DNA from 2 places in the Pectobacterium sp. A5351 genome. Region 2 is predicted to be linked to the other one. Evidence: predicted binding sites of a transcription regulator. Region 2 holds the regulator's gene; the other holds the start of a gene.
What was found. The regulator ArgR, encoded in region 2, controls arginine synthesis, uptake and breakdown. The targets are predictions, from matches to a motif close to ANTGAATAAAAATACANT.
Positions count from the first base shown of each region.

Region 1: a site for ArgR is predicted at 5,297-5,314, ahead of argF (ornithine carbamoyltransferase). Genes of this name have one in related genera too.

Region 1 covers NZ_CP116477.1:385,032-400,121, forward strand. Annotated here, with positions in the region: gene pyrI (aspartate carbamoyltransferase regulatory subunit) at 1-244, opposite strand, end outside; gene pyrB (aspartate carbamoyltransferase) at 260-1,195, opposite strand; gene O1Q74_RS01825 (YhcH/YjgK/YiaL family protein) at 1,719-2,183, shown strand; gene O1Q74_RS01830 (helix-turn-helix transcriptional regulator) at 2,542-3,225, shown strand; gene O1Q74_RS01835 (PAS domain-containing protein) at 3,230-3,895, shown strand; partial or broken gene O1Q74_RS01840 (hypothetical protein) at 4,039-4,143, shown strand; gene argF (ornithine carbamoyltransferase) at 4,257-5,264, opposite strand; gene rraB (ribonuclease E inhibitor RraB) at 5,426-5,851, shown strand; gene O1Q74_RS01855 (GNAT family N-acetyltransferase) at 5,973-6,476, opposite strand; gene O1Q74_RS01860 (alpha/beta fold hydrolase) at 7,206-8,285, shown strand; gene O1Q74_RS01865 (methyl-accepting chemotaxis protein) at 8,476-10,095, shown strand; gene O1Q74_RS01870 (RidA family protein) at 10,257-10,610, shown strand; gene O1Q74_RS01875 (valine--tRNA ligase) at 10,707-13,562, opposite strand; gene O1Q74_RS01880 (DNA polymerase III subunit chi) at 13,575-14,024, opposite strand; gene pepA (leucyl aminopeptidase) at 14,129-15,090, opposite strand, start outside.
Region 2 covers NZ_CP116477.1:583,494-598,583, forward strand. Annotated here, with positions in the region: gene O1Q74_RS02705 (sulfite reductase subunit alpha) at 1-3,123, shown strand, start outside; gene O1Q74_RS02710 (type 1 glutamine amidotransferase domain-containing protein) at 3,218-3,589, opposite strand; tRNA gene O1Q74_RS02715 (tRNA-Ile) at 4,083-4,158, opposite strand; gene mug (G/U mismatch-specific DNA glycosylase) at 4,301-4,804, shown strand; gene rpoD (RNA polymerase sigma factor RpoD) at 4,891-6,729, opposite strand; gene dnaG (DNA primase) at 6,884-8,638, opposite strand; gene rpsU (30S ribosomal protein S21) at 8,792-9,007, opposite strand; gene tsaD (tRNA (adenosine(37)-N6)-threonylcarbamoyltransferase complex transferase subunit TsaD) at 9,235-10,248, shown strand; gene argR (transcriptional regulator ArgR) at 10,357-10,827, opposite strand; gene mdh (malate dehydrogenase) at 11,297-12,235, shown strand; gene O1Q74_RS02755 (helix-turn-helix domain-containing protein) at 12,305-12,568, opposite strand; gene O1Q74_RS02760 (DNA-binding protein) at 12,756-13,139, shown strand; gene O1Q74_RS02765 (DNA-binding protein) at 13,390-13,764, shown strand; gene ispB (octaprenyl diphosphate synthase) at 13,852-14,823, opposite strand; gene rplU (50S ribosomal protein L21) at 15,080-15,090, shown strand, end outside.

The DNA of each region.
Region 1 (15,090 bases), 200 kb from region 2:
TCGCCTGCGGCGCGTAGATCGCCAACTGATTCGCCTGTTGTTCGGTCAGGAAGACGTTTTCGATCTTGATCAGATCTTTGCGCCCAAGGTGGTTGGACGGCAAGTTCAGGCCGATGGTGATGCGCTGGTCTGTCGCGGTGAGTTTAAACAGCGTCAGCAGTTTAAAACCCACCTGTGCGGGAATGTGGTCGATCACCGTGCCACGTTTGATCGCTTCAACCTGTAATTTATTATCGTGTGTCATGATGGTTTCTTCCTCTTACAGAACCAGTTCGCGATTCAGGACCAGCGCCAGCAGCGCCTGACGGGCATAAATACCGTTGCCCGCCTGTTGGAAATAATAGGCGTAGGGTGTGGCATCCACATCAATGGTGATCTCATCGACGCGCGGCAGCGGGTGCAGCACTTTCAAATTCGAGCGGGCGCTGTGCAGGTCCGCCGCGCGCAGTACAAACTGGGATTTGATGTTGATGTACTCGGACGGATCCAGACGCTCTTTCTGCACGCGCGTCATGTACAGGATATCCAGCTCGCCGACGACTTCTTCAATGCTGTTGTGCAGGCTGTAAGCAATATTTTTCTCTTTCAGCATGCTCAGAATGTAGTCCGGCATCGCCAGCGCGTCTGGAGCGATGAAGTAGAAGCGGTTGCCTTCAAACTTCGCCAGCGCCTGCGTGAGTGAATGCACGGTGCGGCCATATTTCAAATCACCGACCATCGCGATGTTGATGTTGTTCAGGCGTCCCTGCGTTTCCTGAATGGTGAACAAATCGAGCAGCGTTTGCGTCGGGTGCTGGTTCGCACCGTCACCGGCGTTCAGTACCGGAATGCCACCGGAAAACTCGGTCGCAAGGCGGGACGCGCCTTCCTGCGGATGACGCATCACGATGGCATCAACATATTGGCTGATAACGGAGATGGTGTCGGCCAGCGTTTCGCCCTTTTTCCCCAGCGAGGTGTTGTTGCTGTCGGCGAAGCCGACGACGGAGGCACCGAGACGATGCATCGCGGTTTCAAAGGATAAACGCGTCCGGGTGGAGGCTTCAAAGAAGCAGCTGGCAATCACTTTATGTTTTAACAGCTCAGGCTGAGGCTTGGCTTTCAGGCTGGCGGCGACACGCAGCGTCAGTTCCAAATCTTCCCGACTGAGGTCGTTAATCGAAATAATATGTTTTTGATAGAGCGGATTGACCATGGTGTCTTTCTCCTCACGAGTAAACAGGAAATGTCGTATCTGGCTGCCCGAGCTGTCGGCAAAAAAATGCCTGAACGCGTTTTGATGCCACAAAACGATGCCCTGAAAGGGCGTCGTCGTGGATGATAGGGCACAAAAAAAAACCCCTCATTGAGGGGCTTTCTTAATGGAATGATTGAGCAACGGAAAGGAAAACGCTGGCTGGCTGCCGGATGGCAGTTGTGGTTGAGAACCAACATAAGCAGCGGATTTTTTGGTGTAACAGTGCATGACCCCTCCCGGAAAACTGTCGGGAATTATACGCGCCGACTAGGCTATTTCAAGCAGAAAACGTGGTTTTTTACGCATCGCAATCGGTTGCGGATAGGGGGTGGTATGCATAACGCTTGCAGGTGGAAGACCGTCAATGGGGAAGAGTGATGGACAGTTCACTTTTTCGGATTAACGCTCTGGCGGGCGTCACATTTGGAGAGTATAAGGTTTATAAAACAGAGTTTCATTTTTTCTATATAACGAGGTTTTTATGATTACTGGCAATGTCCACCACCTTGAACTGGTTCCTTATCTGCCTGCCAAACTGCGCGAAGCGATTGAATACGTGAAGCAAAATATTACGGCGGACACGCCGCTGGGCAAGCATGATATTGAGGGCAACAGCGTGTTTGTGCTGATCTCCAACGACAGCACCGATCTGCTGGAAAAACGCCGTGCTGAGTATCACGCCAAATATCTGGACATTCAGATTGTGCTGTCCGGCGTGGAAGGGATGACCTTCAGTAACCTGCCTGCGGGCAAGCCGGATACCGATTGGTTGGCGGATAAAGATATTGCCTTCCTGCCATCGGGTGAACAGGAAAAACAGTTTGTGATGCAGGAAGGCGATTTTGTCGTCTTCTTCCCAGGTGAAGTACACAAACCGCTGTGTGCCGTTGGTGAACTGGCACACGTACGCAAAGCTGTAGTGAAAATCGACGCGTCGCTGGTGTAGGATTTTTGTGAACAAGGAACGTTCAACCATAAAATGGAAGAAAATAATGCCTCAGATGCCTCTCGGTGGTTTTCCCCTTCTACAGCGTGGTAAAGGAAAACCTACGTAAATACCGCAAGGCATAGAAAAAATAGCCAGTCAGTTGCTTAACTGACTGGCATTATTAAGAAAATGATTTTCTTGCTAGAAAACCTTATGACCTTTCGATTATAGGTATATTATTACTTTAATTTATGTAGGATGTTTTCCCTGGCATTGGCCTGTCACAGACTTTTTATTCTATTTTAGTTTTTATAAACAGGTGCATATCAGGTACGGCATATTTTATGTAGGGTAATTTTAATGTAGGGATACACTGATGACACAAATTACGTTACCTGACAGATTAATCGCAATGTTTGAAAGCGATCCTCTTGTCGGCTGGGCAATAAAAGACACAAATTCCTGTTTTGTTTATGTCAATAACACCTTTAAAACCTGGCAAACCATATCAACTCGTTATGATTATGAAGGCTTGAACATTAGGGATATCCCTGTTCCTGTCGCCGAATTTTCAGACATTTTTAACCAGCAGGAACGAGAGATAGAGCGTACTGGTAAGGCGGTGAGAGCCATTACAACGCATATTCAAGGCACGGAAAAAATAATGCAGCCTGCCTACAATATTCAGGAGCCAATCTATGATGAACATCGCAACTGTATAGGCACAGTTATCAGCGTCAGGCATGTTAGGATCATCACACCGACCTCGTTGCTAAATGGAACCATAATTCAACACTCCACCTTCGAGCCCCCTTCTACAATATTTACCGAGAAGGAATGGGAGGTTATTTACCTGCTTGTCTGTGGGATGATGCTTAAAGATATAAGCAGCATCCTCTCAATCACCGTCGATGCTGTTAACAGCAGACTCAGAAGCTGCTACAGAAAAACAGGTTTGAATTCAGTATCAGGCCTAAAGGAATACTGTAGAGATAACCGATTTGATAACTACATCCCGCTGTTCTTTCTGAAAAAAGGACATATCATTATCAGAGGCTAACCTGATGGACCCAGATTTGACTCCTGTTGAGTATTACTTTGATAACTCTTTGTTTGGCTGGGCAATAAAGGACTGTAACTCTCAGTATGTTTATGGCAATAAGATGGCATGTCAGTATTTCGGCGTAACAGAAAATAAACTTGTAGGCTGTCTCGACACTGACTTAACGCCCGATATCAGCGAGCACTACGGTCATATACTGTATGACGACCAAAAAATATTGACCACAAATGAAATGAGTATTGTCCTCAAAACATTTGATTACGGAAGACGAAATAGACTCAGGTCTTTTCTGGTGGAGAAGCGCCCTTGGCGGCTCAATGATGGCAGTGACGGGATTGTTTGCACCTACATAGAAATCACCAATGTTTACTTTTCAACCTTTCTTATGCCATGCGAAAGGAAGCCCATTGTGTTCACCCGACCGGCAAATATTTTTACAGACAAAGAGTGGGAGGCCGTTCTTTTACTGCAGAGCGGGGTAAAGCAGAACCGTATTCCGGACATACTCGGTATAAGTTCCTCAACGCTTCGTAACAGGATAACGCGTTGCTGTGATAAAGCAGGAGTGGCAAACAGCACCGCCCTGATCCAACACTGCAACCAAAAAGGATGGGATAACTACATTCCTCCTTTTTTTCTGATAAAAGGGCATGTGTCGATTACCTGAGGGGCTGTGGTTCGAGCCTCTCATGTCAAAATGACGGGAAAGGACTCTAAGCCGAGCAGTTAAGGATCAGTTGAACGATCCAACTACTGTGTAAGAATCCACAAACGTGCCTTGCTTTCGGATTTTTTATGTACATTGCTTAGGCTCTCGACCTTGTTTCCTGCTACGACGCTACCCGTAATCCTCTGACCTCTTTCGGTGATTTTCTTGAGCCTGAATTGATTGCGTGTTGTCCCGCACTCACTGGGGCTGCTGAATGCCCGGAGTCAGGCGAGAGAACATCGACACGGGATAATCCCACTGAAAAAGAGCCTTCCCACCTCTGATCTGTTTTTAAAACATATCAAAGGCAGGCTAAATCTTAATCTTGCGCCAGCGTGGCGACCATCACCGCTTTGATGGTGTGCATACGGTTTTCCGCCTGATCGAACACGATGCTGTGCGCGGATTCAAAGACCTCGTCCGTGACTTCCATTCCACCGTGCAGACCGTATTGTTCTGCCATTTGTTGGCCCATCGTCGTCTGATCGTCGTGGAAAGCGGGCAGGCAGTGCAGGAATTTCACCTGCGGATTGCCCGTCGCAGCAATCATCGCCGCGTTCACCTGATACGGCTTCAGCAGCGCGATGCGCTCCTGCCAGGTTTCTTTCGGTTCCCCCATGGAAACCCAGACGTCGGTATAAATGAAATCTGCGCCTGCGACGCCCGTAGCGATATCTTCCGTCAGCGTGATGCTGCCGCCGGTTTGCTCTGCCGCCGCCTGACACTCTGCCACCAGACCAGCATCCGGCCAGCAGGCTTTTGGTGCCACGAGGCGTAGATCCAGCCCGGTCAGCGCTGCTGCTTCCAACATGGTGTTGCCCATGTTGTTGCGCGCATCACCCACGTAAACGAGCGCCATTTCTGACAGCGGTTTACCCGGCAAATGTTCCTGCATCGTCAGCAGATCCGCCAGCAACTGCGTAGGGTGGAATTCGTTCGTCAGTCCGTTCCAGACTGGCACACCAGCGTATTGCGCCAGCGTTTCGACAATCTGCTGGCCATAGCCGCGATATTGAATGCCGTCGTACATTCTTCCCAGCACGCGAGCGGTATCTTTGATGGATTCTTTATGGCCGATTTGGCTACCGCTTGGGCCGAGATAGGTCACTTGCGCGCCCTGATCGTATGCAGCAACTTCGAAAGAGCAGCGAGTACGAGTCGAATCTTTTTCGAAGATGAGTGCGATGTTTTTACCTTGCAGGCGGCGGACTTCTGTCCCGTTTTTTTTATTGGCTTTCAGTTTCGTTGACAGGGCTAAAAGATTGGCAATTTCTGCGGGTGTAAAATCCATTAACCTTAAAAAATGACGCTTGTAGAACGGTTGCATGATGTACATCTCCATGTGGCTCAACATCATTGATTGAATTAAAATTCACTTTATATGTGTAATTATTCAAATTCAAGTGGTGATATCAAACTTTGTGGTGGAGCAAGCCGCAGGGCTGTGGGACAATAAGCACTATTACGTCGATTAATGAGGACTGAGGCATGGCAAACCGCGAATTACTGGAAGAACAACGGGAAGAGACACGCCTGATCATCGAAGAGCTGTTGGATGACGGCAGCGATCCTGACGCGCTCTATACCATTGAACACCATTTCTCTGCTGAGAAGTTTGAAGTGTTGGAAAAAGTCGCTGTAGAAGCCTTCAAAATGGGCTACGAAGTGACGGATGCGGAAGAGCTGGAAGTGGAAGATGGTGTGTTGCTGATGTGCTGTGATGCTATCAGCGAAGTTGCGCTAAATGCGGAACTGATCGACGCACAGGTAGAACAACTGCTGGCACTGGCGGAACGCCACGGCGTGAATTACGACGGTTGGGGCACCTACTTCGAAGATCCCGATGGTGAAGGTGAAGAAGACGGGGATGATGAAGATTTTTATGACGAAGATGATGACGGCAAACGTCATTAATTATTAAGTCATTAATCTCGAAGAACAGGCCTCACTGAATGCCGCAGGGAACACCCTGCGGCGTTTTTTATCCGGTATGACAGCGCCGTATTACTGTACTTTCAGCCTATTACAGCACTTTTTACAGCACCTTCAGCATGGTCACTTCACAATCGGTGTGGCCCGTGTTGCCCATTGAGTGCGGAATTGGCTCGAAGCCCAGCGATTCATACAGTCGGATCGCGCTGGTCAGGTGGCCGGTTGTTTCCAGATAGCAGCGGCGAAAGCCGTGCTGACGTGCAAAATCAAGCGCCTGTATCGCTAACTGACGCGCCAACCCTTTGCCGCGCGCGACGGGCAGGAAATACATTTTCTGCAATTCACACACATCGTCTTCACCCGCGACCAGTGGCGCAATGCCGCCGCCGCCAACCACGCGGCCTTCGTATTCAATCACCCAGTAGGCACTTTGCGGCTGACTATATAAGGCAAACAACGCGTCCAGATTAGGATCGGAAACGGTGTAGCCTTTATCGGCCGTCAAACCAAATTCAGCAGAAACCTGACGGATGACCTGAGCGATAGCGGCATCGTCCTGCGCGGTGATTGGGCGTACCTGAAGATTGGCGGAGGTCGCGGTTGTCATAATACGTACTCTTGCTCTTACGGTTTACGAGGGGAATGATTCTGGTCGATTGTAATACCATTTCAGGGCATATCGATGCAACGTCTATACCCGTCATACTCGGCACTATTATTGTGTTCGGCATTTGCGGCACTTATTTCGATTATCGTGATCCGCAATTGGCGTCATGGGGCCATTATGTCCAGCTACCGTAGCGGCCGTTTTTTTCCTGCCAACGTTCCTGCATTTCGCGCAGGGGATTCTGCGCACCGTAGTCCAGAGTGGGTCCACCGCTTGGAACGCCATAAACGTGGCGTCATTCTCACGTTATTCGCCACGATATTAGATGGCGACAAGCTATGTTTACGTGGCGCTGCCGTGGGCGGGCGCTACGCATTACTACCGCTTTTGACTCTCAACCCCGTTTTTTACTCCTATCTTATATCGCTCGTGCGTGGATATGACCGCACACGATTCTCTTCTTGTTAAAAATGTGAGCAAACATCCGCCTTTTGCTGTTTTTATCCTCGCCTGTTTCAGGCTGAAAGTATGGGAAATGGGGTGACGCATTTAGGCAGGAATTCTTTTAATATCATCTTATTGAAAACTATTTATAGAATCTCTCGCGATAAATAAAAAATTCAGAGAATAATCTCTTTTTATTATTAGGTTACTTATGCTTATTGGGATTTTTCCTAATAGACATTAGAATCGCGACAACACGACTTCATGGTTACCGAAGAGTTATTTATGATTAATCGAATATTATCAGGAGTGGTGGGCGCATTTCTGTTAATGCTGTCACCATTAACGTATGCACAGGCCAATTTCCCAGAGCCCAAAGAAGGTGACTGGATTGCGCCAGAATTTACCTTCAACAGTGGCGAAAAATTAAAAAATCTGCGTATTCACTATTACACGATCGGTGATAAAACCAAGCCTGCTGTCTTATTGCTACATGGAACGAACCAGCCGATTAAAGCGCTGCTCGCCAATGGCTTTGGCGGAGAGCTGTTCGGGCCGGGTCAAGCGCTGGATAGTAGCAAATACTTTATTATTATGCCGGAGAGCATTGGTTCTGGAAAATCGTCCAAACCGTCAGACGACCTACGCATGAAATTCCCGCAGTACGACTATAACGATATGGTGCAGGCACAATATCGCTTAGTCAAAGAAGGCCTGGGTGTTAACCACCTACGCCTGGTGATGGGATATTCCATGGGCGGTATGCAAACCTGGCTCTGGGGTGAAAAATACCCGGACATGATGGATGCGCTGGTGCCAATGGCGTCACTGCCAAATGAACTGTCTGGCCGTAACTGGATGATGCGTCGCATCCTGATTGAATCCATCAAGAACGATCCGGCCTGGAATAATGGTGAGTACACGCAGCAGCCGCCAACGCTGAAAACGGCCAGCATTATGTTCAGTATCGCCACGACTGGCGGCACGCTGGCATACCAGAGCAAAGCGCCAACGCGTGCACAGGCGGATAAACTGGTCGAAGATCGCCTTGCGGCCCCTTCGAACAGCGATGCGAATGACTTTATTTATATCTGGGGGGCGTCTGCAAATTATAACGCCGCCCCGGAGCTGAATAAGATTAAGGCCCCAGTTCTGGTGATTAACTCTGCGGATGACGAGCGTAATCCTGTTGAAACTGGCATCCTGGAGAATGAGCTAAAGAAAATTAAGCAGGCGGCATTGTTCCTTATTCCCGCCAGTAAAGACACCAGCGGGCATGGCACGATGATGTCAGCGAAGTTTTATAAAGATGAGTTGCAACGTTTCTTAGAAAAGCATCTTTCTCAGAAAAATAATAAAAAATAAATCTTAATGACCGACAGAAAATCTATTTTCTGTCGGTCATCATCTTCTTTATACGTTTCTTTATTACGGTTTTATAACGTATTTATTTCAGATCGTGGATTTAACACGTCTGGAAATATAATGGCTATTACGTAAATAACTGAACGAGCTGGCGCTCACCCTCTCTTATTTCAGACCACAGGGACAATTTATGTTTCGTAAGATAAAGATCCGTACTGCACTCAGCATGATGGTGTTTTCGTTAGCGGCGTTACTGCTTTTTGTCGGCGTTCTGGGGTTGGTTGCCGTTCAGTCAGGAAACAAATCATTTGCTCGTGTCGATATGGAAGTGCTGCCAGGGCTGGTCGCGCTGAATGATAGCTCTGAACTACTGTTGCGTGGTCGTTTGGATTTGCGTCTGTACGAATCATTAATGGGGAAAGGGGATGTTGAGGCGGCTAAAGTCGCGCTGGGACGCGCCAGAACCAAAGTGGATGGTGCCAGCGAGAAATGGCAGGAATATCTGAAATACCCGCAGTCCGACGAAGAAAAAGTGATTTCTGCGGATATGGCTGAGAAGCGCAATACGCTGATGCAGGACTTTATCGATCCGGCATTTGCGGCGCTTAACGCAGGCAATTTGGATGAATATCGTCAGCGTGCCGGGAAATCGACGGTGCTGTATGCTGCGTTTGATAAATCCTCTAAAGCGTTGGTTGCCTTTAAGATTAAGAGCATTGACGAAGCCTACGCGGATTCAAATGGGCGTGTGACGCTGATGGAAACCATTTTATATACGGCGATCGCGTGTGCATTGCTGCTGGCGGTGCTGGCCTGGTCTGTCATGACCAATATGATCGTGAAACCGCTCAATCAGGCTATTTCCGTCTTTGACCGCATTGCTGAAGGCGACTTGAGGGCGCAGATCGACAGCAGTGGGAAAAATGAAATCGCACTGCTGTTTGCTGCGGTTCAACGTATGCGTGATGGTCTGGAAAACATGGTACGAGTGGTACGTAACGGCACCGATGCGATCAGCGTCGGCGTTGAGGAAATCACCTCCGGCAACATCGATCTCTCCAGTCGTACCGAGCAGCAGGCGGCCTCGTTGGATGAAACCGCTTCAAGTATGGAGCAGATCATGTCGACGGTGAAAAACAACGAAGACAACACGCGTAAAGCTAACGATCTGGCGCTGAAAGCCTCTAATTCTGCGTCTCGCGGCGGCGATGTTGTCTCTGAAGTGGTTGATACCATGCGTTCCATCAAGCAGAGCTCTGCCAAAATCTCCGATATTGTTGGTGTGATCGACGGCATTGCCTTTCAGACTAACCTGCTGGCGCTGAATGCGGCGGTAGAATCGGCGCGTGCCGGTCAATACGGTAAAGGCTTTGCGGTGGTTGCGTCTGAAGTACGGATGCTGGCGGCACGCAGCGCGACGGCAGCGAAAGAGATCGGCACCATGATTGATGATTCTCTCAGCCGTATTGAAAAGGGGGCGGGTCTGGTTGAAGTGGCCGGCAACACCATGGACGAAGTGCTGATGGATGTGAAGAAAGTGGTCGATATCATGGATGAGATCACGTTGGCCTCCAGCGAGCAGAGCCGCGGCATTTCGCAGATCAATATCGCCATCAATCAGATGGATGGAGTGACGCAGCAGAACGCATCATTGGTATCAGAAGTGGCAACCTCGGCGAATGCGCTTCAGGAACAGGTGGTTAATCTGCAACAGTCCGTTTCCCGTTTCCAGATCGCAAGAGAAAACATGGAGATGGATAACGTTCTGCCCGCCTTGCGTCAGAACATTGCCTTGGCAGATGCCCGCTAAGCGTTAAATACCTATAGCGTCTGTTCGTCTGTTTTTTCCTGATGATAAACAATCATGAGTACATCACGTTGATGTACTCATTTTTGCCATTTGAATCTGTATAAATAACCAGCACATATAATCCACATAAAAAAAGTGGAGATAGTGCTGTGATTACTCGAATGAAAACACAAGGTAAAGACGACACGAGCCCATCCTGCGCCGTGGCGGGCGGTTTTATCTTTCTTGCTCACCACTCAGGAGGACATGAAAAAGATGACGTCGAGTTTCAGGTCAGAGCTTCTTTGAATGCATTACGTAAAACGCTACAGTTAGTGAATGCTGATCTGGTGGATCTCGTTCAACTCAATCTTTACCTAAGGCATCGCGCCAACTTTAGTAAAGCCAGAGATATCTTTCGCGAGTATTTTTCCGAACAGAAATTTCCAGCCAGAACGACCGTGTTTACTGATTTCGCCAATGAGCGTTGTCTGTGCATGGTTGATGGTGTGGTGTATAAACCAACTGATGTGTAGCAGAATCGTATTGGGGCACATCCCTTAATGAAAAAAACCCCGTTTTGCAACGAGGCCTTTGTGCTTACCCTGCTACCGCTGGAAATCGGTTAGCGCTTACAGTGCATCGATGACCGCTTGCTGTTCCAGCAGTTTGGCTTTCGCTACGGCGTAGCCGTCCAATTTTTCACGTTCTTTGGCAACGACCGCTTCCGGTGCGCGCGCCACAAAGCCTTCGTTGGACAGCTTGCTTTCGATGCGGCCAATCTCAGCTTCGATTTTCGCCACTTCTTTCGCCAGACGATCCAGCTCTGCCGCTTTGTCGATCAGACCCGCCATCGGGATTAACAGCTCAGCGCCATCAATGAGTTTGGTGACGGAAACCGGACCTTTATCGCCCGCAGGCAGCAGCGTAATGCTTTCCAGACGCGCCAGCGTTTGGATAAAGCTGCGGTTCTCTTCCACGCGACGCTGTGCTTCACCAGTGACATCACGTAGTAAGACTTCCAGCGGTTTGCCCGGCGCGATGTTCATTTCCGCACGAATGTTACGCACAGCGATAATCGCCTGTTTAATCCACTCCAGATCGTTCAGCGCCAGCGTATCCTCCTGCGCGGCATCAAACTCAGGGAACGGCTGCAACATGATGGTGTCGGCGCTAATGCCTTTCAGCGCTTTAACGCGTAGCCAGATGGTTTCGGTAATGAACGGAATAATTGGATGCGCCAGACGCAGCAACGCTTCCAGTACGGTCACCAGCGTATGGCGCGTACCGCGCAGTTCCGCTTCTGAACCGCCATTCATCACAGGTTTCGTCAGTTCCAGATACCAGTCGCAGAACTGGTTCCAGGTGAATTCGTACAGAATACCGGCCGCAATATCAAAGCGATAACCGTCCAGCGCTTCACGATAGGCTTTCACCGTACGGTTGAATTCTGCCAGAATCCAGCGGTCAGCCAGCGACAGCACTTTCTCGCCTGCGCCAAAACCACAATCCTGATCTTCGGTGTTCATCAGCACAAAACGGCTGGCGTTCCACAGCTTGTTACAGAAGTTGCGGTAACCTTCCAGACGCTTCATATCCCAGTTGATGTCGCGGCCGGTTGAGGCCAGCGCCGCCAGCGTAAAGCGCAGGGCGTCTGTACCGTGAGGCTCGATGCCATTCGGGAACTGCTTCTCGGTACGCTTGCGGATTTTTTCCGCCAACTGAGGCTGCATCATGTTGCCGGTACGTTTTTCCAGCAGCGCTTCCAGTGAAATACCGTCCACCATATCCAGCGGGTCGATAACGTTCCCTTTGGATTTGGACATCTTCTGGCCTTCCTCATCACGGATCAGACCGGTCATATAGACAGTGTGGAATGGCACCTGCGGTTTGCCGTCTTCGTCTTTGATGAAGTGCATGGTCAGCATGATCATGCGGGCAATCCAGAAGAAGATGATGTCGAAACCGCTGACCATCACGCTGCTTGGGTGGAAGGCTTTCAGATCCGGCGTTTGCTCCGGCCAGCCCAACGTAGAGAACGTCCATAGGCCGGATGAGAACCAGGTATCCAGTACGTCTTCGTCCTGGTTCAGAGCGACATCATCAGCGAGGTTGTTTTCACTACGAACTTCCGCTTCTGTACGGCCAACATAGACGTTGCCGTTAGCGTCGTACCAGGCCGGGATACGGTGACCCCACCACAGCTGACGGGAAATACACCAGTCCTGAATGTCGCGCATCCAACTGAAGTACATGTTTTCGTACTGTTTTGGCACGAACTGAATGCGACCATCTTCCACTGCTTCTACCGCTGGTTTAGCCAGCACGGCAGCGCGCACGTACCATTGGTCGGTCAGCATCGGCTCAATCACCACGCCGCCACGGTCGCCGTAAGGCACGGTCAGATCGTGCGCTTTAATTTCTTCTAGCAGGCCAAGTTCATCGAATGCGGCGACGAGCGCTTTACGTGCGGCAAAACGCTCCAGACCCTGGAAGGCTTCTGGAATATCGCTGCTGTAAACCGTGCTGGCTTCGCCATTGGTATCAAACACTTCGGCGCTCTGACGAATATCACCGTCGAACGTCAGGATATTGACCATCGGCAACTGATGACGTTTACCGACTTCGTAGTCGTTGAAGTCGTGTGCTGGTGTGATCTTCACGCAGCCAGTGCCTTTTTCCATATCGGCATGTTCGTCGCCAACAATCGGAATACGACGACCAATCAGCGGCAGGATCACTTCTTTGCCGATCAGATCTTTATAGCGCGGATCTTCCGGGTTAACGGCGACGCCAGTATCACCCAGAACGGTTTCCGGGCGGGTAGTCGCGACGACCAGATAGTCTTTCCCGTCAGCGGTTTTCACGCCATCGGCCAGCGGATAGCGCAGGTGCCACATCGACCCTTTCACTTCGCGGTTTTCGACTTCCAGATCGGAAATTGCGGTGCGCAGTTTTGGATCCCAGTTCACCAGACGCTTGCCACGGTAAATCAGGTCTTCTTTATACAGACGGACGAAAACTTCTTTCACCGCGTTGGACAGGCCTTCATCCATGGTGAAGCGCTCGCGCTCCCAGTCAACGGAGTTGCCCAGACGGCGCATCTGATTGGTGATGTTGCCACCGGATTCGCCTTTCCACTGCCAGATTTTGTCGATGAACGCTTCGCGGCCGTAATCGTGGCGAGTTTTGCCTTCTTCTGCGGCGATCTTGCGCTCAACGACCATCTGCGTGGCGATACCGGCGTGGTCAGTACCCGCCTGCCATAGGGTGTTTTTGCCCTGCATACGCTGATAACGAATCAACGTATCCATAATGGTTTGCTGGAAAGCATGACCCATATGCAAGCTGCCGGTGACGTTGGGCGGCGGGATCATGATGCTGAAGCTTTCTTTACTCGTGTCGCCGTGAGGCTTGAAGTAGCCTTGCTTTTCCCAGTGTTCGTAGAGTGGCTGCTCGATATCTTGCGGGTTATATTTCGTTTCCATTATGCTCAAAATTCAGTGAGTTGGCGGCGTAGCCGTGGTCAATTGGAAGCCGACGCTGCGATAGGTTTTATAGCGGTCGCGCGCCAACTGTTTCAAGGATTCTTCGTAAGGGACAAAGTCTATCACTTCATGGAAAGCGGTGGCAAAATCTGCGAACTGCGGCAATAGGCTAATCAGCAGATCCCGTGGCGCATTGCCACGCCGCTGCGGCCAGGCCAGTTCGACCGGCGCACCGTGACGCGGCCCTTCGCCTGCCAGATTATGCGGCACGAACGCAGTAGGATCGCGCTGCCACAGCGCCTCGTCGAGCCTGATGGCCTGCTGCTCATCCTCACAGGCAATCAGCACGCGCTTTCCTGCTCGCCAACGTTCTGCCGCCAGATCGCAGGCCAGTGCCTCATGGGCGCTGAGCTCACCGCTTTTGCTGTCGTGTTCGAGAAGATAGAACGTTGCGTTTTTCATTGTTCACACTATTGATTGCTAAGAGCCAGAAAGTGATAAGGGCCGGAAGTCCGACCCATAAGACGACAATGACATGATAAGGCCATCGCCCTGACGCGAAAGCCTTATTCTACGTCGTTCTGTCCGGCGCGGTTAAGCAGGAACTGTGATAACAGCGCGACCGGACGACCCGTAGCGCCTTTGGCTTTGCCGGAACGCCAGGCGGTACCCGCGATATCCAGATGCGCCCAGCTGTACTTACGCGTAAAGCGTGACAGGAAGCAGCCTGCGGTAATCGCTCCTCCCGGACGGCCGCCAATGTTTGCCATATCGGCAAAATTGGATTCCAACTGTTCCTGGAACTCGTCGGTCAGCGGCAGACGCCATGCGCGGTCACCAGACTGCTCAGACGCACTCAACAGCTCGTGCGCCAGCGGGTTGTGGTTCGCCATCAAGCCGGTGATGTGGTGCCCCAGCGCAATCACGCACGCGCCAGTTAGCGTCGCGACGTCAATGACGACGTCCGGCTCATAGCGCTCAACGTAGGTCAGCGTATCACACAAGACCAGACGGCCTTCTGCGTCGGTGTTCAGCACTTCTACCGTTTGGCCGGACATCGTGGTCAGCACGTCACCCGGACGGTAGGCACGTCCATCGACCATGTTTTCACAGCCAGCCAGCACGCCGATGATGTTCAGCGGCAGCGCCAGTTCGGCTGCCATGCGCATCACTCCGTAGACCGTGGCCGCGCCGCACATGTCGTACTTCATTTCGTCCATGCTGTCGGCAGGCTTGATGGAGATGCCGCCGGAATCGAACGTCAGCCCTTTACCTACCAGCACAATCGGGCGGGTTTCCGGGTTTGGATCGCCTTTATATTCGATCACGGACATCAGCGATTCATTCTGCGAGCCCTGACCCACGGCCAGATAGGCATTCATGCCCAGCTCTTTCATCTGCTGTTCGCCAATCACGCGCGTGATGATGTTCTGGCTGTAGGTATCGGCCAACTGACGCGCCTGCGAAGCCAGATAGGCGGCATTACAGATATTTGGTGGCATGTTGCCGAGATCTTTCGCGGCTTTGA
Region 2 (15,090 bases):
CTCTGGAACGTCCCTGCTGGTACCTTACGCACCGATCTGGGCGGGGGCACCGTCGCCATGTTTGAAGACATGATGGCAGGCAAGATCAAGGCATGCTGGATCATTTGTACGAATCCGGTGGCGACGGTCCCTAATCGCAAGAACGTGATTGCCGGGTTGCAGGCCGCCGAGTTGGTCATCACGCAGGATGCCTTCCTCGATACTGAGACCAATCGTTATGCCGATATTTTGCTGCCCGGCGCACTGTGGGCGGAAGCGGAAGGTGTGATGATTAACTCCGAGCGGAATTTGACGCTGATGCAAAAGGCCGTTGAGCCACCCGGCGAGGCGATGGCCGACTGGCAAATCATTGCCAACGTCGCCTGCGAGATGGGCTATGCGCAGGGATTTAGTTACGGTTCGGCCTCTGACGTGTTTGAAGAAATCAAGCAGGCCTGGAACCCAAAAACCGGTTATGACATTCGTGGTGCCAGCTATGAACGCTTACGGCAGGTGCCGTTGCAATGGCCTTGTCCGCCAGATGATGACAGCCATCGCCATCCCGTTCGCTACCTCAACGACGGTGTGAGTCAAACGCTCAAAGCGTTACCAGACGGCACGCGGCCACGGCTTGTTTTTGCGACCGACAGCGGTAAAGGGATATTCCTCCCCCGACCGCATATGTCACCCGCCGAGATGCCGGATGATGACTTTCAGTTTGTGTTGAATACCGGTCGCTTGCAGCACCAGTGGCACACGATGACGAAAACCGGAAAGATTCCGACGCTCAATAAGCTCAATCCGGGGCCTTTCATTGAAGTACACCCTGAGGATGCCAGTGCACTTGGCATTCAGGATAAGGATCGAGTGGAGGTTCGTTCACGCCGGGGGCGTGCGGTACTCCCTGCCGTTGTGACCGATCGCGTGCGTCCCGGAAACTGCTTTGCGCCTTTCCACTGGAATGATGTCTTTGGTGACGATCTGGCGATTAACGCGGTCACCAGTGATGCCATTGATCCTATTTCCCAGCAGCCTGAATTCAAGTTTTGCGCCGTAGCACTGGCTCGGATTGCTGAACCATCCGCGTCTATTTCCCCAGCGCAGGAGAGCGATGCGGCTCCTGTACCGGTATCGGAACCGGTACAGGCGGGTACGCCGAACAACGACATCAAGGAGCTCGACATGAAACACATTGATGCGCTGGCCACGCTACTTGGCCTGGAGGCTCCTCCGACGCTAACGCTGAGCGCACCCGAACAGCATTATCTGCAAGGGTATATCGCCGCGTTGCGTACTGATGCATCACGACTGGCTGGCGGCGTACCCGTGCTGCCTGCCACGGCACCATTGGAACCTTCCCGACGCCTGATGCTCGACGGCATGCTGGCAGGGCTTTTTGCACGTACCTGGGTGCCTGATGGCGGTGGCGCTTCTCTGCCAGTGATGTCTCCTGTCACGTCTGCGGCGACCACATCATCACCCTCGCCCATTTGGGTTTTATGGGCATCATCGACCGGCAATGCGGAGAGTTTTGCAGCGCAGTGCGCTGAATGTCTGAAAGCAGAGGGGCATTCTGTGATGCTGTCTGAGATGGACAGCGTCAAGATTGCCGATTTGCCTGCAACGTCGCGTGTACTCTTTATCGCCAGCACGTTTGGCGACGGCGACCCTCCTGATAATGGCATGAATTTCTGGGCGGCATTGCAGGCGGAGGCAGTCCCCAGTCTGGCGGGAATGGCGTTCGCCGTGCTGGCATTGGGGGATTCAAGCTACGATCAGTTTTGCGGTTTTGGCCGTCGGCTTGATGCACGGCTGGAGGCGCTGGGCGCGACGCGTCTGTCAGCGCGAATCGACTGCGAACCTGACTATCAGGAGACGGCAACAGTCTGGCTGGACAGCATGGTCAACGTGCTCGCTGGAACACCTACGCCAGCAGTGAGTCGAGTGTCTACTGCCGCAGCGGCGACAGTGGCTGATGAGGATGGCGCGGATACGGTAGCACCTGCCGCGGTTTCGGCTCCCATCTTCAGTAGAAATGCACCTTTGCCTGCACACCTGGTACATAACCAACTGCTTAATGCGCCGGGCGCAGAAAAGGAAACGCGACAATTCGCCTTTGATATTTCAGGCAGCAATGTGAGCTACGAAGCGGGCGATGCACTCGGCATCTGGCCGACGAACAGCCCTGAGCTGGTGAGCGAGATGCTCTCGGCACTCAAGCTTTCGCCTGCTACCGTGGTGACCGTCAAGGATAAAGGCGACATGACGCTGGCTGAGGCGTTATCCCAGCATGTCGAAATTGCCCGTATCACGCCGGAGTTCTTGCAGTTTGTGAGTCAACGTTCAGATCATGCTGAACTTGCCGAACTGTTGAAAGAGGAACGTAAAGAGGAACTCAAACAGTGGCTGTGGGGACGGCAGATTGTCGATGTGCTACAGGCGTTTCCAATTCAGGTTCAGGCTGACGAATTACTAAGCGTGCTTAAGCGTATTCAACCGCGCTTATACTCGATTTCATCCAGTCCAACAGTCACCCCGCATCAGATCCACCTGACTGTCTCGATGGTGCGCTATGGGGCTGAGGGTAAACCGCGTGGCGGCGTGTGTTCAACTTTTCTGGCTGACCGCGCGGCAGAGTCGATTGCGGTGCCGATCTTCATTCAAAAGTCAGCCCATTTCCGCACGCCTAAAAATCCGGATACGCCAATTATCATGGTGGGGGCGGGCACGGGTATCGCACCTTTCCGGGCTTTTTTGCAAGAACGTCGGGCGACAGGGGCACAAGGTAAAAACTGGCTGTTCTTTGGCGAACAGCGTGCGGCGACCGATTTCTACTATCGTGAGGAGCTGGAGACGTTGCGGCGCGATGGTTATCTGCATCGGTTGGATACGGCTTTTTCGCGTGACCAACGCGAGAAAATTTATGTTCAGCACCGCATGGGTGAGCAGGGGGCTGAGCTATGGCGCTGGCTGGAGGAGGGGGCGCATTTCTACGTGTGTGGCGACGCCAGCCGCATGGCGAAAGATGTGGACTCGGCGCTCCGTCAGGTTGCGCAAGTGAATGGAGGCATGAGCAGTGAGGACGCGGCAGCCTATATTGCCAAAATGGCGCAGGACAAACGCTATGTCCGCGATGTGTACTGAGTCCACTGTGGTTTTTGCTGGTATCAGGCGGCCATTATTTCTGAGGTCGATGCGTTAGGTGTTTTACCACCTAACGTGTCTGATAAGGTGATGATTACGCTTTCGTTTGCAGAGCGTTGACAACCGCTTCGCCCAGCGCTTTGGCTGATGCCGGATTTTGACCGGTGATCAGTCTGCCATCTACGACGACTTTGTTTTCAAAGATTGGGGCCTCTTCGAATGTTGCGCCATCCTTTTTCAGCGCGGCTTCGAGTTCAAACGGGACAATCTTGTCGTAATGACGGAACGCTTCTTCTTCCGCGGTAAAACCGGTGAGGTGACGGCCTTTAATCAACAGTTCACCATTGCTGAGCTTCACATTCAGTAAGCCTGCCGGGCCGTGGCAAACGGCACTGATGATGTCGTTTTTCTCGTACATGGTACGTACGATGCTGATCAACTCAGGATTGTTGGCAAAATCCCACATCGGTCCATGTCCACCAACCAGCAGGATCGCGGTGGAATTTCCAGTACGTTATCCAGATGTCGTCTGAGTGTCGGGTTAACCAGTCGTTTGTGATAAGCGACCTAAAAAGCAGCTTAAACGTGGCTCTCGCCTTTAGTTTATGGGCACAAAGCCGTGCGTGGTGTCCCTAATAAGCACTGTAACAAGGGGGTATATGCGGGAGATTCTGCGCACATTGCCATCTAAGGTCATGCTTGTATCCATCCGCCACATTTGGGGCCATCCGGGAAATTTTTTCGTCGTTGCATACTCTCTTTTATCGCATAACTGAACATTTAAACAGTATAAGGAAAGGAGCATTGGGACGGCGAAGAAAGTCTGGAGGTATTCTATAATAGTATGAAAAATATTAATTTTTTATCTGCTTGGTTCATTATGGATAGCGTGAGCCAGAATCCTACAGGTATCCCCGAAAAAACAAAGGAGTCACGTTATTAACGTAACTCCTTGAATTTGGTGGCCCCTGCTGGACTTGAACCAGCGACCAAGCGATTATGAGTCGCCTGCTCTAACCACTGAGCTAAGGGGCCGAATGGGTGATGATTATACGGTAATGTCTGGGGGGAGGTCTATAGCCTATCTGTCGGGTGGTGCTTTTATGTACTTAAGATAGCTTGTTGTTATTCTTATCAGAATTTACGATGGTTGTAGTCAATGGAAGTAGGGAAAGACATGATTACCGATATTCTGGCCATGAATCTTCAGGTGGTTTTCTGCGGTATTAACCCCGGGCTGTCGACGGCCCATCACGGTTACCACTTCGCGAACCCCAGTAATCGCTTCTGGAAAGTCATTCATCAGGCAGGCTTTACTGAACGTTTGCTGGCTCCTGCGGAAGAACAGCATCTGCTGGACACCGGATGCGGCATCACCATGCTGGTGGATCGCCCCACGGTTGAAGCCACCGAGCTAGGGCGAGATGAGCTGCTGCAAGGCGGGAACGCGATTGTTGAGAAAATGGAGCGCTATCAGCCGCGTGCGTTGGCTGTGTTGGGGAAGCAGGCGTTCAGTCAGGCGTTTGGTATCAAGAAAGTGTCGTGGGGGCGTCAGGCGTTGCGTATTGGCGAGACGCAGGTTTGGGTGCTGCCGAACCCAAGTGGGCTGAATCGTGCGACGCTGGAGTCACTGGTAGCGTCGTATCAGGAATTGCATCAGGCATTGCAGGATAACGTATAAATTCAATCTGAGCGTTCTGACAGGCAAAAATAACCCCGGCGAACCGGGGTTATTTATCATGTCGTGTGGATTAGCTGAGAACCGAATTAATCATCCAGGAAGCTACGGAGCACTTCGGAACGGCTTGGATGGCGCAGTTTACGCAGCGCTTTCGCTTCGATCTGACGAATACGTTCACGCGTAACGTCAAACTGTTTGCCCACTTCTTCCAGCGTATGATCGGTGTTCATATCGATACCGAAACGCATACGCAGGACTTTCGCTTCACGTGCGGTCAGGCCAGCCAGTACGTCGTGTGTCGCAGAACGCAGGCTTTCTGACGTTGCAGAATCCAGCGGCAGCTCCAGCGTCGTATCTTCAATGAAATCGCCCAAATGTGAATCTTCATCATCACCAATCGGGGTTTCCATTGAAATCGGCTCTTTCGCGATTTTCAGCACTTTACGGATCTTGTCTTCCGGCATCAGCATACGTTCAGCCAGCTCTTCCGGCGTCGGTTCACGACCCATTTCCTGCAACATCTGACGAGAGATACGGTTCAGTTTGTTGATCGTCTCAATCATGTGTACCGGAATACGGATGGTACGCGCCTGATCGGCGATAGAACGAGTGATCGCCTGACGGATCCACCAGGTCGCATAGGTCGAGAATTTGTAGCCACGGCGATATTCAAACTTATCTACCGCTTTCATCAGACCGATGTTGCCTTCCTGAATCAGATCGAGGAACTGCAAACCGCGGTTGGTGTATTTCTTCGCGATAGAAATAACCAGACGCAGGTTGGCTTCCACCATTTCTTTCTTGGCGCGACGTGCTTTTGCTTCACCAATCGACATACGGCGGTTGATGTCTTTCACCTGCTCGATTGTCAGACCGGTTTCTTCTTCGATCTGTTGCAGTTTTTGCAGGCTGCGAGTGACGTCTTCTTCTACATCATTCAGCTTTTCAGACCACGGCTTGCCCATGGCGACGGCTGCGGCAAACCAGGTGCTGTTAGTTTCATTGCCAGTGAACATGGTGACGAAGTTTTTCTTCGGCATTTTGCACTGTTCAACGCACAATTTGATGATCAAACGTTCCTGAGTACGGACGCGATCCATCATGGAACGCATGCTGTTAACCAGGAAATCAAACTGTTTTGGCACGAGGCGGAACTGTTTGAAGACTTCAGACAGGTTCAGGATTTCCTGTGCTGCCAGCGCATGGCTACGACCGTGGGCTTTGATGGCCTGACGGGTCGTTTCATATTGCTCACGCAGTTCGGTGAACTTCTCACGCGCCAGTTCCGGATCGATGCTGTTATCGTCTTCGGAATCTTCGTCATCTTCAGACTCTTCGTCGTCATCGTCCATTTCTTCGCTCGACAGCTCGGAGCCCACGTGCGTTGCGGTAGGGGCGATGTCCTCTTCCGCATTAGGATCGACGAAGCCGGTGATCAGGTCGGACAGGCGGCTTTCGCCCGCTTCAACGCGATCGTATTGTTCCAGCAGGTAAGTAATGGCTTCAGGATACTCGGCGACAGAGCACTGAACCTGGTTGATACCGTCTTCGATACGTTTGGCGATATCGATCTCGCCTTCACGCGTCAACAGCTCAACGGTACCCATTTCACGCATGTACATGCGAACCGGATCGGTAGTGCGACCAATTTCCGATTCAACGCTGGATAGAACCTGCGCAGCAGCCTCTGCCGCATCTTCATCGGCATCATTGGTGTTTTCGGCCAGCAACAGATCGTCTGCATCCGGTGCTTCTTCCATCACCTGGATGCCCATGTCGTTAATCATCTGGATGATATCTTCGATCTGATCCGAGTCGATGATATCTTCCGGCAGATGGTCATTGACCTCAGCATAGGTCAGGTAGCCTTGCTCCTTACCACGGGTGACAAGCAGCTTCAGCTGTGACTGCGGGTTTTGCTCCATAAGACGGTATCCACACTTCAGAGTATTTGGGTTGGTGTCGGTCAGCGTAGTTCGCTAACAATAGCATTAGGGGTATTTTTCTTATCGCCGCGGCCCCTGTAGCGGCTCTTTGCAGGGCTCAACCCTGCTATTTATCGGCAATTAAGCCTCTGTATCAGTGTTTTCTGGTCAACGCCAGTTGCAACGACCAAAGCTCTTTTTTTTCTTTGGCGTTGAGCCCGTGCGTTCTGTCACGGGCAATCAATGTTTCTTGTCGCTGTTTCAACAGCTGATCGTAGAGCTCTGCCAGACTGATTCTGAACTTCTCGTCGAGCTCTTCCTCTACGATCATATGGTTCCATGAAGCCATGGTTTCAAGTTGCTTGCGGTATTTGCTGTCACGATATTTTTCCAACAGCAGACCCATGTTCATTCCCGGGCTGGCGTTACAGGTTTTCACCAAATCCTGAAACAGCGATAAACCAGCCACTTTGTCTTCTTCAATCCCTTCCAGCGCGAGGTCAGGAACCTCTGCCGCCAGCCTGGGGTTTTGTACTAAAAGTCCTATAAGTATACGCATAGTTGTGACTTTTAGTTGCGGCGGTTGGTAAGACTGCGCCTGCTCTGCCACTTTCGGCAGTAGCCTGTCCAACTGGCTGTCGTCCAAAATGCCCAGCTTGTTGCCGAGCTGCTGGCGTAAATACAGCCGCAGCGTTTCTCCCGGTACCTGGCCTATTAGCGGTAGCGCCAGCGTGCTGAGCTTGGTACGGCCATCGGGCGAACTCATATCCACCTGCTGTTGCAGCGTTTCAAACAGAAACTGCGACAGCGGCAGAGCGTGTTCCATGCGCTGTTCAAAGGCGGCTTTGCCTTCTTTACGTACCAGCGTGTCGGGATCTTCACCGTCCGGCAGAAACATAAAGCGTAGCTGACGACCATCGTTCAAATAGGGTAGCGCAGTTTCCAGTGCGCGCCATGCCGCTTCGCGGCCGGCACGGTCTCCGTCATAACAACACACCACTAGATCGGTGGCGCGAAAGAGTAACTGAATGTGATCGGCGGTCGTCGAAGTACCCAGCGACGCCACCGCATAATCAATACCAAACTGCGCCAGCGCCACCACATCCATATAGCCTTCAACAACCAAAAGTCGCTTTAGCTCCGCGTGGCTTTGCTGCGCTTCATACAGGCCGTACAGCTGGCGACCTTTATGAAAAATCTCTGTTTCCGGCGAGTTAAGGTACTTTGGCGTACCGTCGCCTAATACGCGTCCGCCGAAAGCAATCACTCGCCCCCGTTTGTCGCGAATGGGGAACATCACTCGCTCGCGGAAGCGGTCGTACGTTCGGCCCTGATCGTTAGTCACCAGCATGCCGGCATCGTTCAATGTGCTGCGGTCATCATTATTGCGGCCAAAGCGCTTTAAGACGTTATCCCAGCCGGGCGGGGCGAAGCCGATCGCAAAATGGCTGATAACCTCTGCGCTTAAACCGCGCTGTTGCAGATACTGCAACGCTGGCGTACCGACTGACTGGCTTAGTGCTTGTTGATAGAACCCGCTGAGCTGTCCCATCAATTCGTACAGACTTTGCCGCTGATGACGCTCTAACTGGGTTGGGCCAGTGCCGCTTTCATAAGGCACTTCGAGGCCGTATTGGGTGGCCAGTTCTTCAATGGTTTCAACGAATTCGAGACGATCGTAATTCATCAAAAAGTCAATGGCGTTGCCGTGTGCGCCACAACCAAAACAGTGGTAGAACTGTTTGTCACCGTTTACGGTGAATGAGGGGGTTTTTTCGTGATGGAATGGACAGCACGCATGGAAGTTTTTGCCCTGCTTTTTCAGTTTGACGCGCGCGTCAATGAGATCGACGATGTCGGTGCGAGCCAGCAGGTCATTAATAAATACGCGTGGGATTCGTCCAGCCATAAGCCCCTGATGTATATCTTTCTGTAAGGTGGTTACATTAGATATAGCTTATAAACGACAACAAGCCGCGCTTCCTTTCGGAAAGCACGGCCTTCGTATGCAACTGCTAAGTCTGCGGATTAATCACGCGTTGGAGGGAAACCCTCCTGAAAATTAATACAGACGAGTGCGGCGTGCGTTTTCTCGAGCCAGTTTCTTCGCGTGACGTTTCACGGCAGAAGCTTTAGCGCGCTTACGTTCGGTCGTTGGTTTTTCATAAAACTCACGACGACGAACTTCAGCCAGAACACCTGCTTTTTCACAGGAACGCTTGAAGCGACGCAGAGCTACGTCGAACGGCTCGTTTTCACGTACTTTAATTACCGGCATGTGCCTCTCACCTCAATAAATTCGGTTTGCCGCTGGCCTTGTGCCAGCCTTTTCAAAATGGTGCGGAATTCTACTGCAAACGTGACGCCTTTGTAAAGCATTGTGGTGATCATAAAACACCCAACCACGGCCAGCGCAGAAATCAGGGCGCTTATGGTAGACTATCCACAGTTTGAAGCAAGCGGCATTCAACGAGCGCTTGTATCGTCATCAAAGTAGGAACAGCAATGCGCGTATTGGGTATCGAAACATCCTGTGATGAAACCGGCGTGGCTATTTATGACACAGAAACCGGTTTGCTCGCCAATCAGTTATACAGCCAGGTCAAATTACATGCGGATTACGGCGGCGTAGTGCCTGAGCTTGCCTCACGCGATCACGTGCGTAAAACGGTCCCGTTAATTCAGGCGGCGCTGCGTGAAGCCGGGTTGCAGGCGAGTGATATCGATGGCGTGGCTTATACCGCCGGCCCTGGTTTGGTTGGCGCGTTATTGGTGGGGGCGACAGTCGGCCGCTCTCTGGCGTTTGCCTGGGGTGTGCCGGCGATTCCTGTGCACCATATGGAAGGGCATTTACTGGCACCGATGCTGGAAGATAATCCACCGGCGTTTCCCTTCGTGGCGCTGCTGGTTTCTGGTGGACATACGCAGCTCATCAGCGTGACGGCCATTGGTGAATACCGTTTGCTGGGCGAATCGATTGATGACGCGGCGGGCGAAGCATTTGATAAGACGGCGAAACTGCTGGGGCTGGATTACCCCGGTGGCCCGATGTTGTCGAAAATGGCGCAGGCGGGTGATCCGCAGCGCTTTACGTTTCCTCGCCCAATGACCGATCGTCCCGGTCTGGATTTCAGCTTCTCTGGGCTAAAAACGTTTGCAGCCAATACGATTCGTAGCAACGGCGATGATGATCAAACGCGTGCCGACATTGCTCGTGCATTTGAAGATGCCGTTGTGGATACACTGGCGATCAAGTGTCGTCGTGCGCTGGATGAAACGGGCTTTAAGCGACTGGTCATGGCGGGGGGCGTGAGTGCAAACCGGACGCTACGCCAGCGCTTAGGTGAAGTGATGGCAAAACGTGGCGGCGAAGTGTTTTATGCGCGTCCTGAATTCTGTACGGATAATGGTGCGATGATTGCCTATGCGGGCAGTGTACGTCTGATGCATGGCGCCAGTCAGACGCTGGGGGTATCCGTTCGACCACGTTGGCCATTGGCTGAACTGCCCGCGGTGTAAGCGTTTTGGCAATAATTGCTACGTGTAGCGATCCTACACGTAGCAAAGAAAACGTAGCGAAAATACCCAGTAAAAAACGAGTAATAAAAACGGTAGCGGGCGAGTGAGTTACAGCTCTTGTTCGAAGAGCACCAGAATAGCTTCGTAAAGCTGTTTGACGCTGAAGCCTCTTGCCGGGGTGGTGAAGATCGTGTCATCCCCCGCGATGGTGCCGAGGATTCCCTCTGACTTCCCGAGTGAATCCAACAGACGGGCGATGAGCTGCGCGGCTCCTGGGCTGGTATGGATGACGATGACCGCATCGTTATAGTCCACGTCTAGCACAAGATTCTTCAACGGGCTGGAGGTAGTAGGAACGCCGAGTTCGGCTGGGAGACAATACACCATCTCCATTTTTGCATTGCGTGTGCGCACGGCGCCAAATTTCGTTAGCATGCGTGACACCTTGGATTGGTTGATGTTTTCAAATCCTTCGTCTTGCAATGCCTGAACAATTTCGCTTTGGGAACTGAACTTCTCTTCCTTTAACAGCGCTTTGAACGCTTTAACGAGGTCTTCTTGTTTTGTCGAATTTCGCATTCTGCACCGGATTAATTGTTATGGTTAATCCTTCTATTATGCAGTTGTGTGAATTTTTATGCAATTAAATCGCCTATAATTCCAGTCTATTTCCTCAGATATGTGCTAGTCGCTGTTTTCACAAAAATTCGGTCCGTGAGTAGTCCGAGAAATGCGTCCTGCGTCACATAAAAGTAAATTAAATGTTATCAGAATGATGTTGTTTGGACGCCATTGATCGGTGTAATGTAGCGCACCGGTTAATTGCACGTGAATGAACACCGCGTTATAGCTCAATAGCTTATTAACTTTACTTACCTTTCAAACGAATGGTTGTTTTTGATTTATTATTAGAGACATAGCGTATTTTTGTCTCTCATGTCATTTGCAGAAAGGTGAGTAGACTGATCTTATCCCCATTTTTTATATTCTGTTTATAACCAAATGAATTCACGGCACTTTTTTATTTTACGATAATAAGGAGTTTAGGATGAAAGTTGCAGTTCTCGGAGCAGCAGGTGGTATCGGTCAGGCACTCGCACTCCTCCTCAAAACCCAGCTTCCTTCAGGTTCAGAACTATCCCTTTACGATATTGCTCCGGTCACGCCGGGTGTTGCTGTCGATCTGAGCCACATTCCTACAGCAGTGAAGATCAAAGGCTATAGCGGTGAAGATGCTAAACCTGCGCTTGCTGGCGCGGATATCGTGCTGATCTCTGCTGGTGTGGCACGTAAACCTGGTATGGATCGTTCCGATCTGTTCAACGTCAATGCGGGAATTGTGCGTAATCTGGTTGAGCAAATTGCGGTTACCTGCCCGAAAGCCTGCATCGGTATTATCACTAACCCAGTGAACACGACCGTTGCCATCGCTGCTGAAGTGCTGAAAAAAGCTGGAGTGTATGACAAAAACAAACTGTTCGGCGTTACCACGCTGGATATCATCCGTTCCAATACCTTCGTTGCTGAGCTGAAAGGCAAACAGCCACAGGATATTAATGTGCCAGTTATCGGCGGACACTCTGGTGTGACGATTCTTCCACTGCTGTCTCAGGTTCCTGGTATCAGCTTCAGTGAGCAGGAAGTGGCCGATCTGACCAAGCGTATTCAGAATGCGGGCACCGAGGTTGTTGAGGCCAAAGCAGGTGGCGGATCGGCCACTTTGTCTATGGGTCAGGCTGCTGCACGCTTTGGTTTGTCTCTGGTTCGTGCACTGCAAGGCGAAAGCGGTGTGGTGGAATGTGCATACGTTGAAAGCGATGGCAAATATGCCCGCTTCTTCGCTCAGCCGGTGCTATTGGGCAAAGACGGCGTCGTAGAGCGTAAAGACATCGGCACATTAAGTGCTTTTGAGCAAAACGCGCTTAGCAGCATGCTGGATACGTTGAAGCAGGATATTGAGCTAGGCGAGACGTTCATCAAGAATTAATCATTGAAATTCTTGTAATACGTGACGTTGAATAAAAAGCCGGAGATAGTGATCTCCGGCTTTTCTTTTTTAATCGGGGCGGATGAGTTTTTTTCTGTCGATAAGCTCATTGGTTTCCGGATCGTAGTATCGGCTTGGCCAAATCTCTGAGGGGTGAATATTTAACGCATCAGCAATAAGCCATTCCCCCTTGGGCCAGGGGCGTGAGAGGGCGTTAGCTAACGTTGATGAGCTTAATCCGGCCGCTCGCGATACTGCCGCCAGCGTCGTGTTTTTCTTGCGCAGTGCAGCAATGATATCAGCGGGATGCCAGTCTTGTTTCCTTAAAATCATATTCCTTCCCTTATTTGCTATAAGACGACTGTAGATTAGTGGTATAAATAACGGATGTTAGTTATATGCCGAGCTAACATGACATTACTATTTGGAAATAATATAGCATTAATTTTCCTTAAAATTCTCAATTAATTTCCAAATAAGCGCGTTTTTGTTAGGGATGGCACTATCAGGATGAAAGGCAATGAAAAAAGAGTGGTTTGCTACCAGCGAATTGGTTGGAGTCGGCGGCCTTCCGAAATCAAGACAAGGATTGAATAAGCGCGCCCGTGAGGATGGATGGGAGAAGCGTCGCCGTAAAGGCGTCCAGGGAAGAGGAGTGGAGTACTCAATTCACAGCTTACCGGATATAGTAAAAAAATCCCTATTACTCGAAATCGAGCCTTCTGACTACTCGACGAAACAGCCCGCGGCCTTGGCGGTATGGATGCAGATTTATCAACAACTGTCTGAAAAAGAAAGAGATGATCTGATTGCTTATATCCTTCGAGTCGGCGTGTCAACTACGCTGAGCCAGTTGGGTATTACACCGTCGGATGAAGAACCGATCTTATCAATGGATGATTGACTGAATCATGGAGAGCAGGTTTTTCGATTGCCAATCTGTGCTGAAGAAGGGGCCTGCATTTTATTTTGATTTGCCGTATTGCTCTGGCTGCGATGTTTCAGTATTGCACGGGATTTAATCATTTCTTTATTACTTAGGTGTGCCGGTAACGTGTAAAAGTTAGCGGTTTAGGTAATTATAGTCTATTATATGGAAACTTTTGGGCGAGTTGACGTAATGCCTGTTCAAAACAAACAAGGGAGTGACGAGTATGGACAAAGAATGGTTTGCAACAAGTGAGCTGGTTGGCGTAGGTGGATTGCCGAAGTCACCGCAGGGGCTGAATAAACGGGCGCGAGACGACGGTTGGGAAAAGCGCAGAAGGAAAGGGGTTCAAGGGCGTGGTGTCGAATATTCTATTCGCAGTTTGCCGAACGAGGTCAGGAACTCTCTGCTAGTAAAAGAGAATCCGCCAACAGAATATTATCGTATCGATAATGAGCCAACGCTGATGTCATCGTGGGTGCATATTTTCCATCAACTTTCCGTTGATGAACGAACCCGACTGATTAATTTCATCTTGCGTGAAGGGACGATAGCGATGTTGTCTCGGCTGGATGATGTCACCATCGACCAGACTGCCTAGTCTGCGAACGAGTAGCGCTGCAAGGCAGCGCTACTTACGATTGAGTTAACGGTGATTACGTTATCAGGCAAGTACCTCACACCACGATTAGAAATCGCGCTGTACGGCTAAGTGGGCAAGGCCTTCGAGCGCCATACGGTATGGCGTTTCTGGCAACTGCTGCAATGCGCTAATCGCTTTATCTGCCTCTTCTTCTGCACGCTGACGTGTGTAATCAAGCGAACCACATTGTTGCATGGCGGCAAGCACCGGTTCCAGAAGATGGCGCCCGTTTCCTTCTTCAATTGCCTGACGAATCAGCGAACTCTGTTCTGCATTACCATTACGCATGGCGTGCAGCAGCGGCAGCGTTGGTTTGCCCTCATTGAGGTCGTCGCCCGTGTTTTTGCCCAGTGTTTTGCCGTCTGCACTGTAATCAAGCAGATCGTCAATTAACTGGAACGCGGTGCCCAGGTAGCGGCCATAGTCCTGAAGCGCTTTTTCTTGCTCTGGCGTTGCGCCTGCAAGGATGGATGAAGATTGCGCGGCGGCTTCAAATAAACGTGCCGTTTTGCTGTAAATGACGCGCATATAGCTTTCTTCAGTAATATCCGGGTCGTTGCAGTTCATTAACTGCAAGACTTCGCCTTCAGCAATAACGTTTACTGCTTCTGACATCAGCGCCAGCACGCGTAACGATTCGAGGCTGGTCATCATCTGGAAGGCGCGGGTATAAATGAAATCCCCAACCAGCACACTCGCGGCGTTGCCAAAGGCGGCGTTGGCCGTTGCTTTACCCCGGCGCATGTCAGATTCGTCTACCACGTCATCATGCAGCAGCGTTGCGGTATGGATAAACTCGATCAGTGCAGCAACAGTGACATGTTTATCACCGTTATAGTCGAGGGCTCTGGCGGCCAGAACAGCAATCATTGGGCGTATACGTTTTCCTCCGCCGCTGATGATGTAATGCCCAAGCTGGTTGATCAAAACGACGTCGGAATTCAGTTGTTCAAGAATGACGTTATTAACAGCTGCCATATCCTGCGCGGTTAATGTTGTAATTTGTTCTAGATTCATGGTTTATGCCAACGTATGTCTTCAACACTGCCGTAAGATTGCTGTTGCATATCGGCAAGACGGAACTTATTGCGCCGATTGTACTTGAAAAATGAGAGAGATAAACGGCAGTTCATACGTTGTATTCTTTTTCTTCACATCCTTTGATTATGCACTTGTCATCCGCAGTATTTTTGCGTAGAATTCGCGCCCTATTATGAATATTTATAGCGTGCTCTGAAACCTATTAACGGGTGCGCGGAAAGCGGAGTTTTATATGTACGCAGT